DNA from 4 places in the Pedobacter ginsengiterrae genome. Region 4 is predicted to be linked to each of the others. Evidence: riboswitches for the same ligand, from Rfam matches in the RefSeq annotation. Region 4 holds a riboswitch; each other region holds the start of a gene.
What was found. A riboswitch is a leader RNA that binds a small molecule or an ion and turns the genes downstream of it on or off. The one in region 4 is predicted to bind S-adenosylmethionine.
Positions count from the first base shown of each region.

Region 1: linked by a shared signal. The riboswitch ahead of ABD692_RS06910 (O-acetylhomoserine aminocarboxypropyltransferase/cysteine synthase family protein) and the one ahead of metH (methionine synthase) in region 4 are both predicted to bind S-adenosylmethionine.
Region 2: linked by a shared signal. The riboswitch ahead of ABD692_RS09085 (redoxin domain-containing protein) and the one ahead of metH (methionine synthase) in region 4 are both predicted to bind S-adenosylmethionine.
Region 3: linked by a shared signal. The riboswitch ahead of ABD692_RS01440 (SusC/RagA family TonB-linked outer membrane protein) and the one ahead of metH (methionine synthase) in region 4 are both predicted to bind S-adenosylmethionine.

Region 1 is NZ_BAABAK010000005.1:79,955-83,161, forward strand. It holds gene ABD692_RS06905 (hypothetical protein) at 174-1,181, opposite strand; SAM riboswitch class I at 1,397-1,507, shown strand; gene ABD692_RS06910 (O-acetylhomoserine aminocarboxypropyltransferase/cysteine synthase family protein) at 1,794-3,125, shown strand; gene ABD692_RS06915 (homoserine O-acetyltransferase family protein) at 3,161-3,207, shown strand, end outside.
Region 2 is NZ_BAABAK010000009.1:281,867-285,073, forward strand. It holds gene ABD692_RS09075 (ABC transporter permease subunit) at 175-489, shown strand; gene metQ (methionine ABC transporter substrate-binding lipoprotein MetQ) at 561-1,334, shown strand; SAM riboswitch class I at 1,643-1,742, shown strand; gene ABD692_RS09085 (redoxin domain-containing protein) at 1,932-3,062, shown strand; gene ABD692_RS09090 (hypothetical protein) at 3,158-3,207, shown strand, end outside.
Region 3 is NZ_BAABAK010000001.1:361,458-364,664, reverse strand. It holds gene ABD692_RS01445 (peroxiredoxin family protein) at 1-1,087, opposite strand, end outside; SAM riboswitch class I at 1,223-1,331, shown strand; gene ABD692_RS01440 (SusC/RagA family TonB-linked outer membrane protein) at 1,647-3,207, shown strand, end outside.
Region 4 is NZ_BAABAK010000020.1:335,214-338,420, reverse strand. It holds gene metH (methionine synthase) at 1-2,006, opposite strand, end outside; SAM riboswitch class I at 2,177-2,280, opposite strand; gene ABD692_RS20165 (Bax inhibitor-1/YccA family protein) at 2,395-3,150, opposite strand; gene ABD692_RS20160 (hypothetical protein) at 3,190-3,207, opposite strand, start outside.

The sequences.
Region 1 (3,207 bases), on a different contig from region 4:
GCTCATTAATATTGCTTCTTTCCTCGCTATGACGAACGCTTAATAACAGGTGGTAAACTAACCCTTTGTTTATAAACCCGATTGCAGCGGCAGCCCCCGATTTTTTATCGGGGCTACAGCGAAAAGCGGGACTGTATATTCCGAAGAATTACAATCCCGCTCATTTTCAAATTTTATTTCGGATTACAAGCGGTGACTAACTTAGCCGAATAGTTTGGGTTTAATGGCTCGTTTGTTTGCGCTAAACGCTGAGAACCAGTATTTGCAGGACAAGCGATGTCGCCAGCAGCATCATAAACGATTCTATTTCCTGCAGCGATTAACTCTTTTGGTACATAAACCTGAACTTTTGTTATGGAGTAACCTGAAGGATAATAACGTACATAATACCCATCAGGATGTTTGGTCCAGATGCCGCTTGGCACATCAGCACGAGGTGGAGCCATACCAGCGATTATTGCATACTTTTCCATGTCGGCATAAGTATAATTACCTGAAGAAACCAGTTGGCGAATGTTATTTTCGGCTTCAAAAACTGCTTTTATACCAGATGGCAATTGGTCTTTAGCTTTCTCCATCACATCGAAAGGTAGAACGCCTAATGCGCCTCCTTCTAATTGAGTAAGCTGTTTTGGAGTTAAGAGTTTTATGGCAGTTAACTTGACCTGACCAGCATAATCGGCAAATTTTGTACGGGCAATAATTGTCCACAGCAAAACCTGAATATCGTGTTGATCTACATCCTGGTGTTTTTCTGCACTTTTTAATATAGAAACTACAATTTCCTCTTTCGGGCCTAAAACTGGTGCAAACATATAACCATCGCCTTTTGATGGCGCAAATGTGCCTGCTTTTAAACAATAACTTTTATTGGTCATTTCATAAAGTCCTTCGCAAAGCACAAAACCGCCATCTGGATTTTTAGGCAATAAGTATAAAGGCTGGGCTTTTAGCGTGGCTTTAAAGTCGGGCATCATTTCGCCTTCGCGATTTACATCTTCGAAAGCTGTTGTTATTGCTGCAGGTTGTTTTAAAAATTTATCTACTCCTAAAGCTTTGGCGCCTTGTGCAGTTCCAACTTTTAATAATTTATCTTTTAATCCGCCGAATTGAGCATTGGCATGATTGATACTTGCAATGGCTAATAACACTGCGAAGCAAAGGTTTTTTGCGTTTTTCATTAATGATTAGATTTTAATAGGTAAGACAAACTTAGAGTTTTAAGCGTAAATTTTATATTAAATATTGCGTTTTATCATTTCAATATAAAATTAGGTAGTTCATTTTCAATATATTATTTAATTTTCAGAATTTTATTTTGTGAATTAAAATTAAATTCTCACCTTTGAAATATTATTTGGCAAACAGCTAAATAGAAGTCAATCTTAATCGGGTTGATTTATAAAGAAGTGGCGAGAGACTGGCTCCGTGACCCACTGGCAACCCTCAGAAAGAGAAGGTGCCAATTCCTGACCGAATAACATGGTGTTATTTGGAGATATAAATTAGAACTGATGAAAACATTAAATCTTCTATCGCAAAGCGAGCCCAGTGTAAACCTTAAAAAGGTAGAAAACATTTCTATTTCTTTTATCTGTTGTGATATGCAGGCGATTACTTGTATGTGCTGTTGCATACAGTAATTTAAAAAACTTCCTTTTTTGTTTCTATTTCAAACTGGAAGGTCCCGATAAATCGGGATACGCCTAACGCCTACCAGAATTTTCATGATTTTAAGATTCATGATTTCGGGTAAACTTATCAAACAATCACACATTTAATTATTAGAAATTATGTCAACATCATATAAATTTGAAACCTTACAAATTCACGCAGGTCAGGAAATAGACCCAACAACTGGTTCAAGAGCTGTTCCTATATATCAAACCACTTCTTACGGCTTCAAAAATGCAGAACATGGAGCAAACCTATTTGCGTTAAAAGAATTCGGAAACATTTACACCAGGATTATGAATCCAACGAACGATGTTTTTGAAAAACGTATCGCAGCTTTAGAAGGTGGTGTTGCAGCTTTAGCAGTAGCATCGGGACAAGCGGCACAGTTTATTGCACTAAATAACATTTTAGAAGTGGGCGATAGTATCGTTTCTTCATCACACATTTATGGCGGAACTTATAACCAGTTTAAAGTTTCTTTTAAACGTTTAGGCATTCATGTAGATTTTGCTAACCCAGATGTTCCCGAAGAATTTGAGGCGAAAATTACAGAGAAAACAAAAGCTATTTATTTGGAAACTATAGGCAACCCTGCATTTAGTATTCCTGATTTTGAGAAAATAGCCGCAATTGCAAAGAAATATGATATTCCTTTAGTAGTTGATAATACTTTTGGTGCGGCTGGATATTTATTTAAACCATTAGAACACGGTGCAAATGTTGTTGTAGAATCGGCAACTAAATGGATTGGCGGACATGGAACCAGCATTGGCGGCGTTATTGTTGATGGCGGAAACTACAACTGGGGTAACGGAAAATTTAAACAATTTAGTGAACCATCTGAAGGTTATCATGGTTTGGTTTTCAGCGATGTTTTTGGCGTTAATGGTCCTTTTGGTAATATTCAATTTATTATTCGTGCCCGTGTAGAGGGTTTAAGAGATTTAGGCCCAGCCCTTTCTCCATTTAATTCTTTCCTTTTGCTACAAGGTTTAGAAACATTATCACTTCGTGTGCAACGCCATGTTGATAACGCTTTGGAATTAGCAACCTGGCTAGAAAATCACCCAGCAGTTAAAGAAGTTTCGTACCCAGGATTAGCAAGCAGCAAATACAATAGTTTAGCTAAAAAATATTTAAGCAATGGATTTGGTGCGGTTTTATCTTTTGAGTTAGACGGCAGTAAGGAAAGCGCAACTCAATTAATTGATAATTTAAAACTGATTTCTCATTTAGCTAATGTGGGTGATGCCAAAACACTGATCATTCAGCCTTCGGCAACTACACATCAACAATTAAGCGAAAGCGAACAACTGGCTGCTGGAGTTAAGCCAAATTCACTTCGTGTTTCGGTAGGAATTGAGCACATCGATGATATTAAAGCCGATTTCGAACACGCATTTTCGGCAATCAGTTCGCAATTAAACGTAAAAAGTTTACAGGCCTAATCACTTTCGTTACCAAATCAGAATATCTTTTAAGAATGAGCACATTATCAACATATAATTACAACAAACAATTCAAATTAGA
Region 2 (3,207 bases), on a different contig from region 4:
TACAAGTTTTGTCAGGTTATTGTAAGTGTCATGACAATGTACACTTGGATTTTAACATTCATCTGCATAAGGCCTCTAATCAGACATGAAAACAACATCTTGAGTGGACAAAGCATTTGATGTACGACAGGAGCAGATTTTGTTTGGTGCAAATAAGATTGTCCGAACGATTTGGTGGAGGCTTTCAACATTGAGGCTGCAAGAGCAATGGGCGCAAAACCCTTGCAGATTATTATTAAGGTACTTTTACCGGAGGCTTTGCCTGCAATCATCAACAGTGCATCAATAACTTTAATCACGCTTGTTGGTTACTCCGCAATGGGTGGTGCAGTCGGAGCAGGAGACCTTGGACAGATTGGTTATCAGTATGGTTATATCGGCTATGATGTGCTGGTGATGAATACCGTGCTGGTCCTGCTGGTTGTTATCGTTTTTATCATCCAGTTTGGTGGAGATCGACTTTCAAAATATTTTGACCATAGAAAATAATTTTTAAAATCCCATAACATAAAATGAATACTACTTTCTGAAAAAGCATAGAATCAGTACTCTTGTTATCAGTGACCTTTCTTACTGCCTGCGGCAGCAATGCGAAAAAAAATGATCCCAACCACATAAAAGTCGGCGTAGAGTCTGGTCCGGAATATAATATTGCACAGGTTGCCCAAAAGGTAGCCAGGGAAAAGTACAACCTCGAGGTAGAACTGTTACAGTTTAATGATTATGTAATGCCCCACGAGGCAATTCATCAGGGAGATATTGACGCCGATGCATTCCAGAATAAGCCTTATCTTGATGTTCAGGCAAAACAACACGGTTACAAATTTGCAATTGTAGGGAATACTTTTGTTTATCCGATTGCAGGTTATTCCAGAAAGATAAAAAGCCTTAACGAACTTAAAGATGAAAGCACAGTAATTATCCCCAATGATCCAACCAATAGTGGCCGGTCGCTGTTGCTCCTGCAGACTGCGGGACTTATCAAGCTGAAGCCCGGCGTTGGGCTGTTGCCAACCTTGAATGATGTAATCGAAAATCCCAAAAACTTAAGAATATTGGAGCTTGAGGCGCCACAACTTCCGAGGTCATTGGACGATGCAAATGTATCTATAGCCATCATCAACAATACATTTGCTGCACCTATTGGTTTGATATCTACAAGGGACGGGCTGTTTATCGAAGATAGCAAGTCTCCTTATGTGAATGCAATTGTCGCAAGAGAAGATAATAAGCACGAGGATAAAATCAAGCGTTTTGTTAAAGCCTACCAGTCTGTTGAGGTAGAAAAAGCAGCAGAGAGGGCTTTCAAAGGCCGCGCCGTAAAAGGTTGGTAGTAAAATTTTACAGCTAAATATGCTTAAATTATGCGATGATAATATATTTTTTTTTGCCTCGTTTTGGAATAAAACATTAATTAATAATTTAAAATCAGTCATTTTTAGAAGTTATTATTAATTTATTAAAACATTATTCTGATAAATGATTTAGTGATATTGTTTATCAAAATAAAAATTGGTTTTGATTGATTTAATGCTTTAATTTGTACTACCAAATCTATAGATTTAATGGGTTATAAATGGTGAAACAGATTTTGCACCCAAATAGAAATGGAACACTTTTGATTCGAAATAGTAATTTCAATGACTTATCCAGAAAGACTGAGGGAAAAGGCCCTATGATGTCTTAGCAACCTGTTGCCAAATAAGGTGCTAAATCCTTCTCCGAAAAGAGAAAGATAAGAAAGGCTTCCATCGGGAATCTGAATAAGTAAGAGAAAGTTAATCCTATAAGGTATAATTTTTAAGATAGAAGGTAAAACCGTTGGCTTTAGAGCAATACTAACGCTCATTGGTGAGGTCTATGCTCAAAATGAACATTAATATGCCGTACCTGGATTATTAAAGCAGTAATGAATATCTAAACAAGTTAATATGAAAAGAATACTACTTATTGCCATGGCCGCACTTCCGCTTGCCGCATTGGCGCAGAAACCGTTTTTCCTCAGCGGAAATTTAAAGAATGCAAAAGGTAATGAAAAAATTTACCTGAGTTATGCTAAAGATGGCAGATCAATTTTAGACTCAACAGAACTTAAAAACGGCTCTTTTTTATTTAAGGGTGATTTATCAGATCCGCTTCGGGCCTCAGTTTATCAAAAATCCGCAGAAAAAAATGGTAAACGGGACTTACTTTCCATTTATCTGGAACCTGGAAACATCAAACTCGCTGCTGCTGATTCCTTGAAAAATGCTACGATTTCCGGTTCGCAGGTCAACGCCGATAATGACAAACTAAAAGCATTGACGAAACCTGTTCAGGATAAGCTGGCTTCAATAAACGCTGAATTTGGTAAACTATCCCCTGAACAAAGAAAAGATAAAGCCTTTACGGAGGCCATCTACAAACGGTATGAGGAATCGAGCAAAGGTCTTGAGCCAATTTACCTTGATTTCGCACGTAAAAATCCTTCTTCACACATTAGTTTAACGGCCATATCGCAAATCGCAACCAGTGAGACAGCTCAGCCTGAAGCCGAGAAAGTTTATGCAGATTTAAGTGACAATATTAAAACCACTAAGACGGGTAAAGACATCTCCGTATATTTTGCTGCGGTGAAAAAAACCAGAATAGGTCTTCAGGCACCAGATTTTACACAGAATGATGTTAATGATAAACCCGTAAAACTTTCCGATTTTAAGGGTAAATATGTACTTGTAGATTTTTGGGCATCATGGTGCGGCCCATGCAGACAGGAAAACCCGAATGTAGTTGCGGCCTACAATCAGTTTAAGGACAAAGGGTTTACCATACTAGGCGTTTCCTTAGACCAGCCCGGTAAGAAAGATGCGTGGCTAAAGGCAATTGCTGATGATAAGTTAACCTGGACTCACGTTTCCGATCTGAAATTCTGGGACAATTCAGTTGCCAAACAATATGGCATCCGCTCTATTCCTGCTAATTTCCTTATTGACCCGGATGGAAAAATCATTGCAAGAGGTTTGCGAGGTGAGGCGTTAAAAGAGAAACTGGCCTCTCTTCTGGATAACCCCAAAGCAAAATAATCAATCTTTTAAGCCCAAAATTCTTTTGGGAGGGGCCATTGGTCGTTTGAAATGGCCCCAATTAAGATCAACGTTCAACAAATAAAATTAATGTTATGGCTACAATCGCACAATTTCAGCAACTGCTGAACAACAAGGCAAGAAA
Region 3 (3,207 bases), on a different contig from region 4:
CAATTACCTGGTCATATTCAATTCCAAAACGATTTCGGAAATTTGTTAATGCTTTTTTAGCATATTCTGCATCGGTTTGACGCTCATAATGAAGAGCGATTACTTCTACGCCTCGTTTTTTATTTTCTTTATACCAAGGTGCTATAAAACCAGCTTCATCAATACAATTTGGGCACCAACTGCCAGTAATCGTTAATACAACTACTTTGTTTTTATACTTATCATCCTTCAACGAAATTTTCTTCCCGTTTACATCAGGTAAAGAAAAATCTAGAGTTTTATAACCTTCTTTCAGATAGGTTAATTTGTATGCATCTGGAAGCGCAGCATCTTTATTTTTAACTCCCGTAAATGGCTGACTTCCTCTTGCGCTTAAAATTTCACCAGTTAGAGTTCCATCCGATTCAAATTTTCCTTTGTAATAAGAAGGGGAAGAGCCGATAAATGCTGAAAGTTGAAATTCATTTCCCTGAACAGTTCCTTCCAAATAACGTGAATCGCCCGTTACACGTAGGAAAGTTCCAGTAATTTTATTGCCAGTTTGCTTAAACAAACCAACAGTCTTCTCTTCTTTCCCATCGGGAGATTTAAAAATCACATCGTAACTGCCAGAATAATTACCCGCTGCAGCCTTACCATTTGGCTCAAAACGGTAATCTTTTTTCTCAGCAGAAATTTGTGTGGCTTTGCCCGTACCATTTTGTTTTCTTAAACTGCCGTTAAGGGTATTGCCATTAATGCCAAGTGCAAGTTCGTTATCAAACTGATCAATTTTTACAAAAATAGAATCTGCCGTCTGCTTAATCACTCCACCTTCAAAGCTTTCTTCTGCATTTCTGAAATACAGTTTTTTCAGGCCGTCTTTATCTTTTATCTCAAAATTAAATGGAATGTCAAGGTCGGGTTTAATTTTAAATACACCCCTCCAGTTTCCATTCGGCGAAAATGCGGCAGATTTTTGGTTATAATTTTTATGTGCTTGTGCATCTGCATGAACAATAGATTCGGCCTTTTGCCCTTGGGCAAAGCTAATCGATGGAATTGCAAAAGCAATTGCAAAGGGAATATATAGGGATTTATTATACATTGGGATATTTTTATCTACTAATTTAGTCGACAAATATAAGGAGCTATTTCCCAAAGAAAAAATATTTATAAAAAAATCTATAAAAACTATAGAGTATATGTGATTAATTATATCTTTGCGCCAGTTATTTTAAAATACTTATCAAGAAAGGTGGAGGGAATGGCCCTACGAAACCTTAGCAACCATCCTTATTATGAGGAAATGGTGCTAATTCCATCTGGCAGGAATGTCGGGTAGTTAAGTCAGTTGCGATAAACCCACACAATAAGTGGAGCACTTCTGATTTACGGGGTGCTTTTTTTTTGCCCGCTATTCTGATAAGTAGTATTAATTAAAATCCATTCAAATGAAAAAGACAGACGAGCGCAAATTCAAAAAAAACATTTCAATTAAACATATCGGGTTCTTCCGAATGTGTAAGCCCTGTTAAAGCTTCTTAGTTTTAACAGGCGCTCTTAATAGCCCTCAATATTTTTAATCAAAAAAATACAGTTTAAAACTGTGCTGGGCTTGCTATGCCTAATTATTACGAACATTAACTCATCATTAATAAAAAAATATGTTTAAAAATTTAAAACTACCGCTGGTTGTATTTTTGCTTTTCATAGGGCAAAAACTTACAGCGCAAAATATAGTTGTAACTGGAACGGTTAAAGAAACATCTGGAGAAAGCATTCCTGGAGCTTCAGTTTTACTGAAAGAAACCAAACAAGTTGTTGCAACTGATGCTAAAGGTGCATTCTCGATTAATGCTCCAGATAAAAGTACATTGGTTATTTCTTACATAGGCTTTAAAACGCAGGAAATTCAAATCAATAAAAATTCGGGCGCTATAGTTGTTACACTTCAATCGAGCGAAAATGCCTTAAACGAGGTTGTTGTAACCGCCTTGGGTATTTCCAGACAAAAAAAATCTTTAGGATATGCCGTTCAGGAGTTAAAAGGGCAGGATTTAGCAGAGGCAAAAGAATCTAATTTAGTTAATGCTCTTGCAGGTAAAATTGCTGGTGTTCGGGTTACCAATAGCCAGGGCGATATGGGTTCGTCGAGAGTGGTGATTCGTGGAGAAACTTCGATTTCAGGTAATAATCAACCACTTTTCGTAGTCGATGGAATTCCAGTAGATAATTCTCAATTAAATTCTGGTGGAGCCAGAGATTATGCAAATACAATTTCTGATATTAATGCAGATAACATTGAATCGATAAGTGTATTAAAAGGCCCAAATGCTGCCGCTTTGTATGGTTCGAGAGCAGCAGCTGGTGTAATCATTATTAAAACAAAAACGGGTAAAAACAAAAAAGGATTAGGGATTACCCTTAATTCGAACATTGTTGCAGAAAGTTTGCTAACACTTCCAGTTTACCAAAATGCTTTCGGACAAGGCTCTGAAGGTAAATTTAGTTACGTTGATGGTAAAGGAGGAGGCATTAATGATGGTGTTGATGAAAGTTGGGGACCAAAATTAGATGGTAGATTAATTCCTCAGTTTTTCTCTAAAGGTGTAGCAGTCCCTTTTGTTGCAAACCCAAATAATGTTCGCGATTTTTTTGAAACGGGATATTCTTTAAGTAATGGCATTGCAATAGCTGATGCATCTGAAAAATTCGATTACCGCTTATCATACAATAATTTACAACAAGGTGGTATTGTTCCAAACTCTGGTCAGGATAAAAATACTTTCTCCCTAAACACAACTTTAAGGGTAACGCCAAAACTAAGTGTTACAGCTAACGCAAATTATAGCAAACTAAACTCCGATAACTTGCCTGGAACTGGTGGTTCAAGATCGACCAGTACGATGTTGCAGTTTACCTGGTTTGGTCGTCAGGTCGATATTAATCAATTAAAAAATTACCTTGATGAAAACGGAAATACCTTTAACTGGAATAATAGCTATTATAGCAATCCATATTGGGTAGCCTACGAAAATACGGTTTCTCAGCAGCGTGGACGTATTATTGGTAGTTTAGGTTTAAACTATAAAATAATTGATGGCTTGGAATTTAACTTCAGCTCGGGAACAGATTATTATAACGATCGCCGTAAAATAAAAATTGCTTATGGTACAAATGGAACACCATTTGGCTCTTATTCGGAAAGTGCATTTACAGTTAGTG
Region 4 (3,207 bases):
TCATCCAGGTATTCTACAATTCCTTTTACAAGCGAATGCGATAACCTTTCTTCCACCGTTCCTTTTCTCCATTCTTCATCTCGAACGACTTCTTTACCTTTACTTTTTATGGTATCGGCATATTCAACCAATCGTTCGGTAGCATCATCTCTGCGGTTAAGCAAAACGTCTTCCACACGCTCTAAAAGCTCAGGTGGAATTTCCTGATAAACCTCTAACATACCAGCGTTTACAATGCCCATATCTAAACCCGCCTGAATGGCATGATACAAAAAGGCAGAATGCATCGCTTCGCGAACGGTATTATTTCCTCTGAAAGAGAATGAAATATTCGAAACTCCACCACTCACTTTTGCATGTGGCAGATTTTCTTTGATCCACCTTGTGGCATTTATAAAGTCAACAGCGTAGTTATTATGCTCCTCCAATCCCGTTGCAACGGTTAAAATATTCGGGTCGAAAATGATATCCTCAGGAGGAAAACCAATTTCACTGACCAAAATATCATAACTTCTTTTACAAATCTCTTTTCTACGTTCGTAATTATCGGCTTGTCCTTGTTCATCGAAAGCCATTACCACTACCGCAGCACCGTATTGCATAATTTTACGAGCGCTCTCTCTAAATTTATCTTCGCCTTCTTTAAGTGAAATCGAGTTTACAATTCCTTTTCCCTGCAAGCACTTCAAACCATTTTCAATAACCGACCATTTAGAAGAATCGACCATGATTGGCAATTTGGCAATATCAGGTTCTGAAGCAATGAGGTTTAAGAATTTGGTCATGGCTGCTTCTGAATCGAGCATACCTTCATCCATATTCACATCAATTACCTGTGCGCCACCTTCTACCTGTTGCAAGGCAACGGCAAGAGCAGCTTCGTAATCTCCGCCTAAAATCAATTTAGAAAACTTTGGAGAACCTGTGATGTTCGTTCTCTCCCCAACGTTTACAAAAATACTGTCTGGTTTAATAGTTACTGGTTCCAAGCCGCTTAAACGCATAAAAGGCTCAATTACTGGTAATTTTCGTGGAGCTGCCTTTCTTGCATTATTCGCAATACAACCAATATGTTCTGGCGTTGTGCCACAACAACCACCCACAATATTTACAAAACCTGATGCAATAAAATCATCAACCAAGTGTGCGGTTTCATGCGGTTGCTCATCATAAGCACCAAACTCATTTGGCAAGCCTGCATTGGGATAAGCAGAAACATAACAACCTGCTTTATTTGCCAATTCTTCAATGTGAGGCCGCATTTCTTTTGCCCCTAAAGCACAGTTAAAACCGATACTTAAGGGTTTTGCATGCATCACAGAATTTAAGAAAGCTTCTGCAGTTTGTCCAGATAAAGTTCTGCCCGAAGCGTCGGTAATGGTACCAGAAATCATAATTTCCAGTTTCCGCCCAATTACTTCTTCGTATTTTTTGATGGCTACAATAGCCACTTTAGCATTTAAAGTATCAAAAATGGTTTCAATTAAGAGTACATCTGCACCACCATCTACCAAGCCACGTACCTGCTCGTAATAAGCTTCCTCTAATTCATCAAAATAAACGGCTCTGTAACCAGGGTCGTTTACGTTAGGCGACATAGAAAGGGTACGATTAGTTGGGCCAATAGCGCCAGCAACGAAACATTTCCGATCAGGATTCTTTGCCATAAACTCATCAACCGCTTCCTTGGCAACTCTCGAACCTTCGAAACTCATCTCGTAAGACAAATCTTCCATCTGGTAATCGGCCATGGAAATACGTTGTGTACTGAAGGTATTGGTTTCTATAATATCAGCGCCCGATGTTAGATATTCGAGGTGTATGGCTTTGATAATATCAGGGCGTGTAATGTTTAGCAAATCGTTATTGCCTTTAACATCACAAGGATGATTTTTAAATCTCTCCCCTCTAAAATCTTCTTCCGTTAAAGTATAACGCTGAATCATGGTACCCATCGCACCATCGATTACCAAAATACGTTTTTCTAATTCTTCTCTAATGCTCATTTGTTGTTTCTAGTAGCAAGTTGTTAGTGTCGAGTAGCAAGATTTCTTGACATCGATCTAACTGCAGATAACGAGCAAAAAATATTAGACGAACATGTCTTTATATTTGATACTTTATACCTGATACTTAAAAAGCTTATCTTAAAAGTTGGCGTGTAAACTACCACTAAAACTTATCTGCTCTCGCCACTGCTGAGATTAGAATGTAGCACCTTGTTGGCACAGGTTGCTAAGACTTCGTTGGGTCTAATCCCTCCGTCTTTCTTAATAAGCATACAAAAATGCAACAAAGCAACATCAATTCCAAAAATTATCGCTTTGCTACCAAATAAAATTACAAAGGCCACGCAAAACTGCATGGCCTTAAGAATATTGTTCTGTTTACAGATTACTTTCTGCTTCCGAAAATACGAAGTAAGAAAAGGAAGATGTTTAAGAAATCCAAGTATAAAGATAATGCTGCAACAATGGCCATTTTCTTAGATTCTACTTGTAAAACCTGCTCGCCACTTGCTTCTATTCCTTCGCCAATACGTTTAATTTTTTGAACGTCGTAAGCGGTTAAAGCTGTAAAAATAGCGATACCGATGAAAGCCATAAATAAACTGAATTGCTCACTTTGAATAAACATATTAACAACACTCGCAATAACTAAACCGATCACGCCAACCATTAAAATTGGTCCGAATTTACTTAAATCGATGTTTGTGGTGTAACCCATTACAGCCATAATACCAAATATACCAGCAGCACCTGCAAAACAGCTTACTACCGAACCTGAAGTGTATGCAAGAAGGATAAAGCTTAAACTGATACCTGTTAGTACCGAATACAAAACAAAAACTCCAACTAATGCTGGGTATGAAAGTTTACTTAAACCAAAACCCATTAGCAGAACCAAACCAAGTGGTGCAAACATAGCAATATAGCCAAAAATTGACATACCAGCTTTTCCTGTTTCTGGATTGATATTAATTAAGTATTGCATAAATTGTTCGTTTGTACCGAAAAGATATGCAGCAACTGTTGATAAGCTTAATGCCACAAACATCCATAAGAAAACATTTGCGAAGAATTTCTTAGAAACAGAACCTTCTTGTACAAAAACGCTGTTTTCCTGATATTGATAATTTTGTTGTTCCATTTTTTATTTTGTGTATTTAATGATTTTAAAAATAACAATTTAGTTCAATCTTTTTGT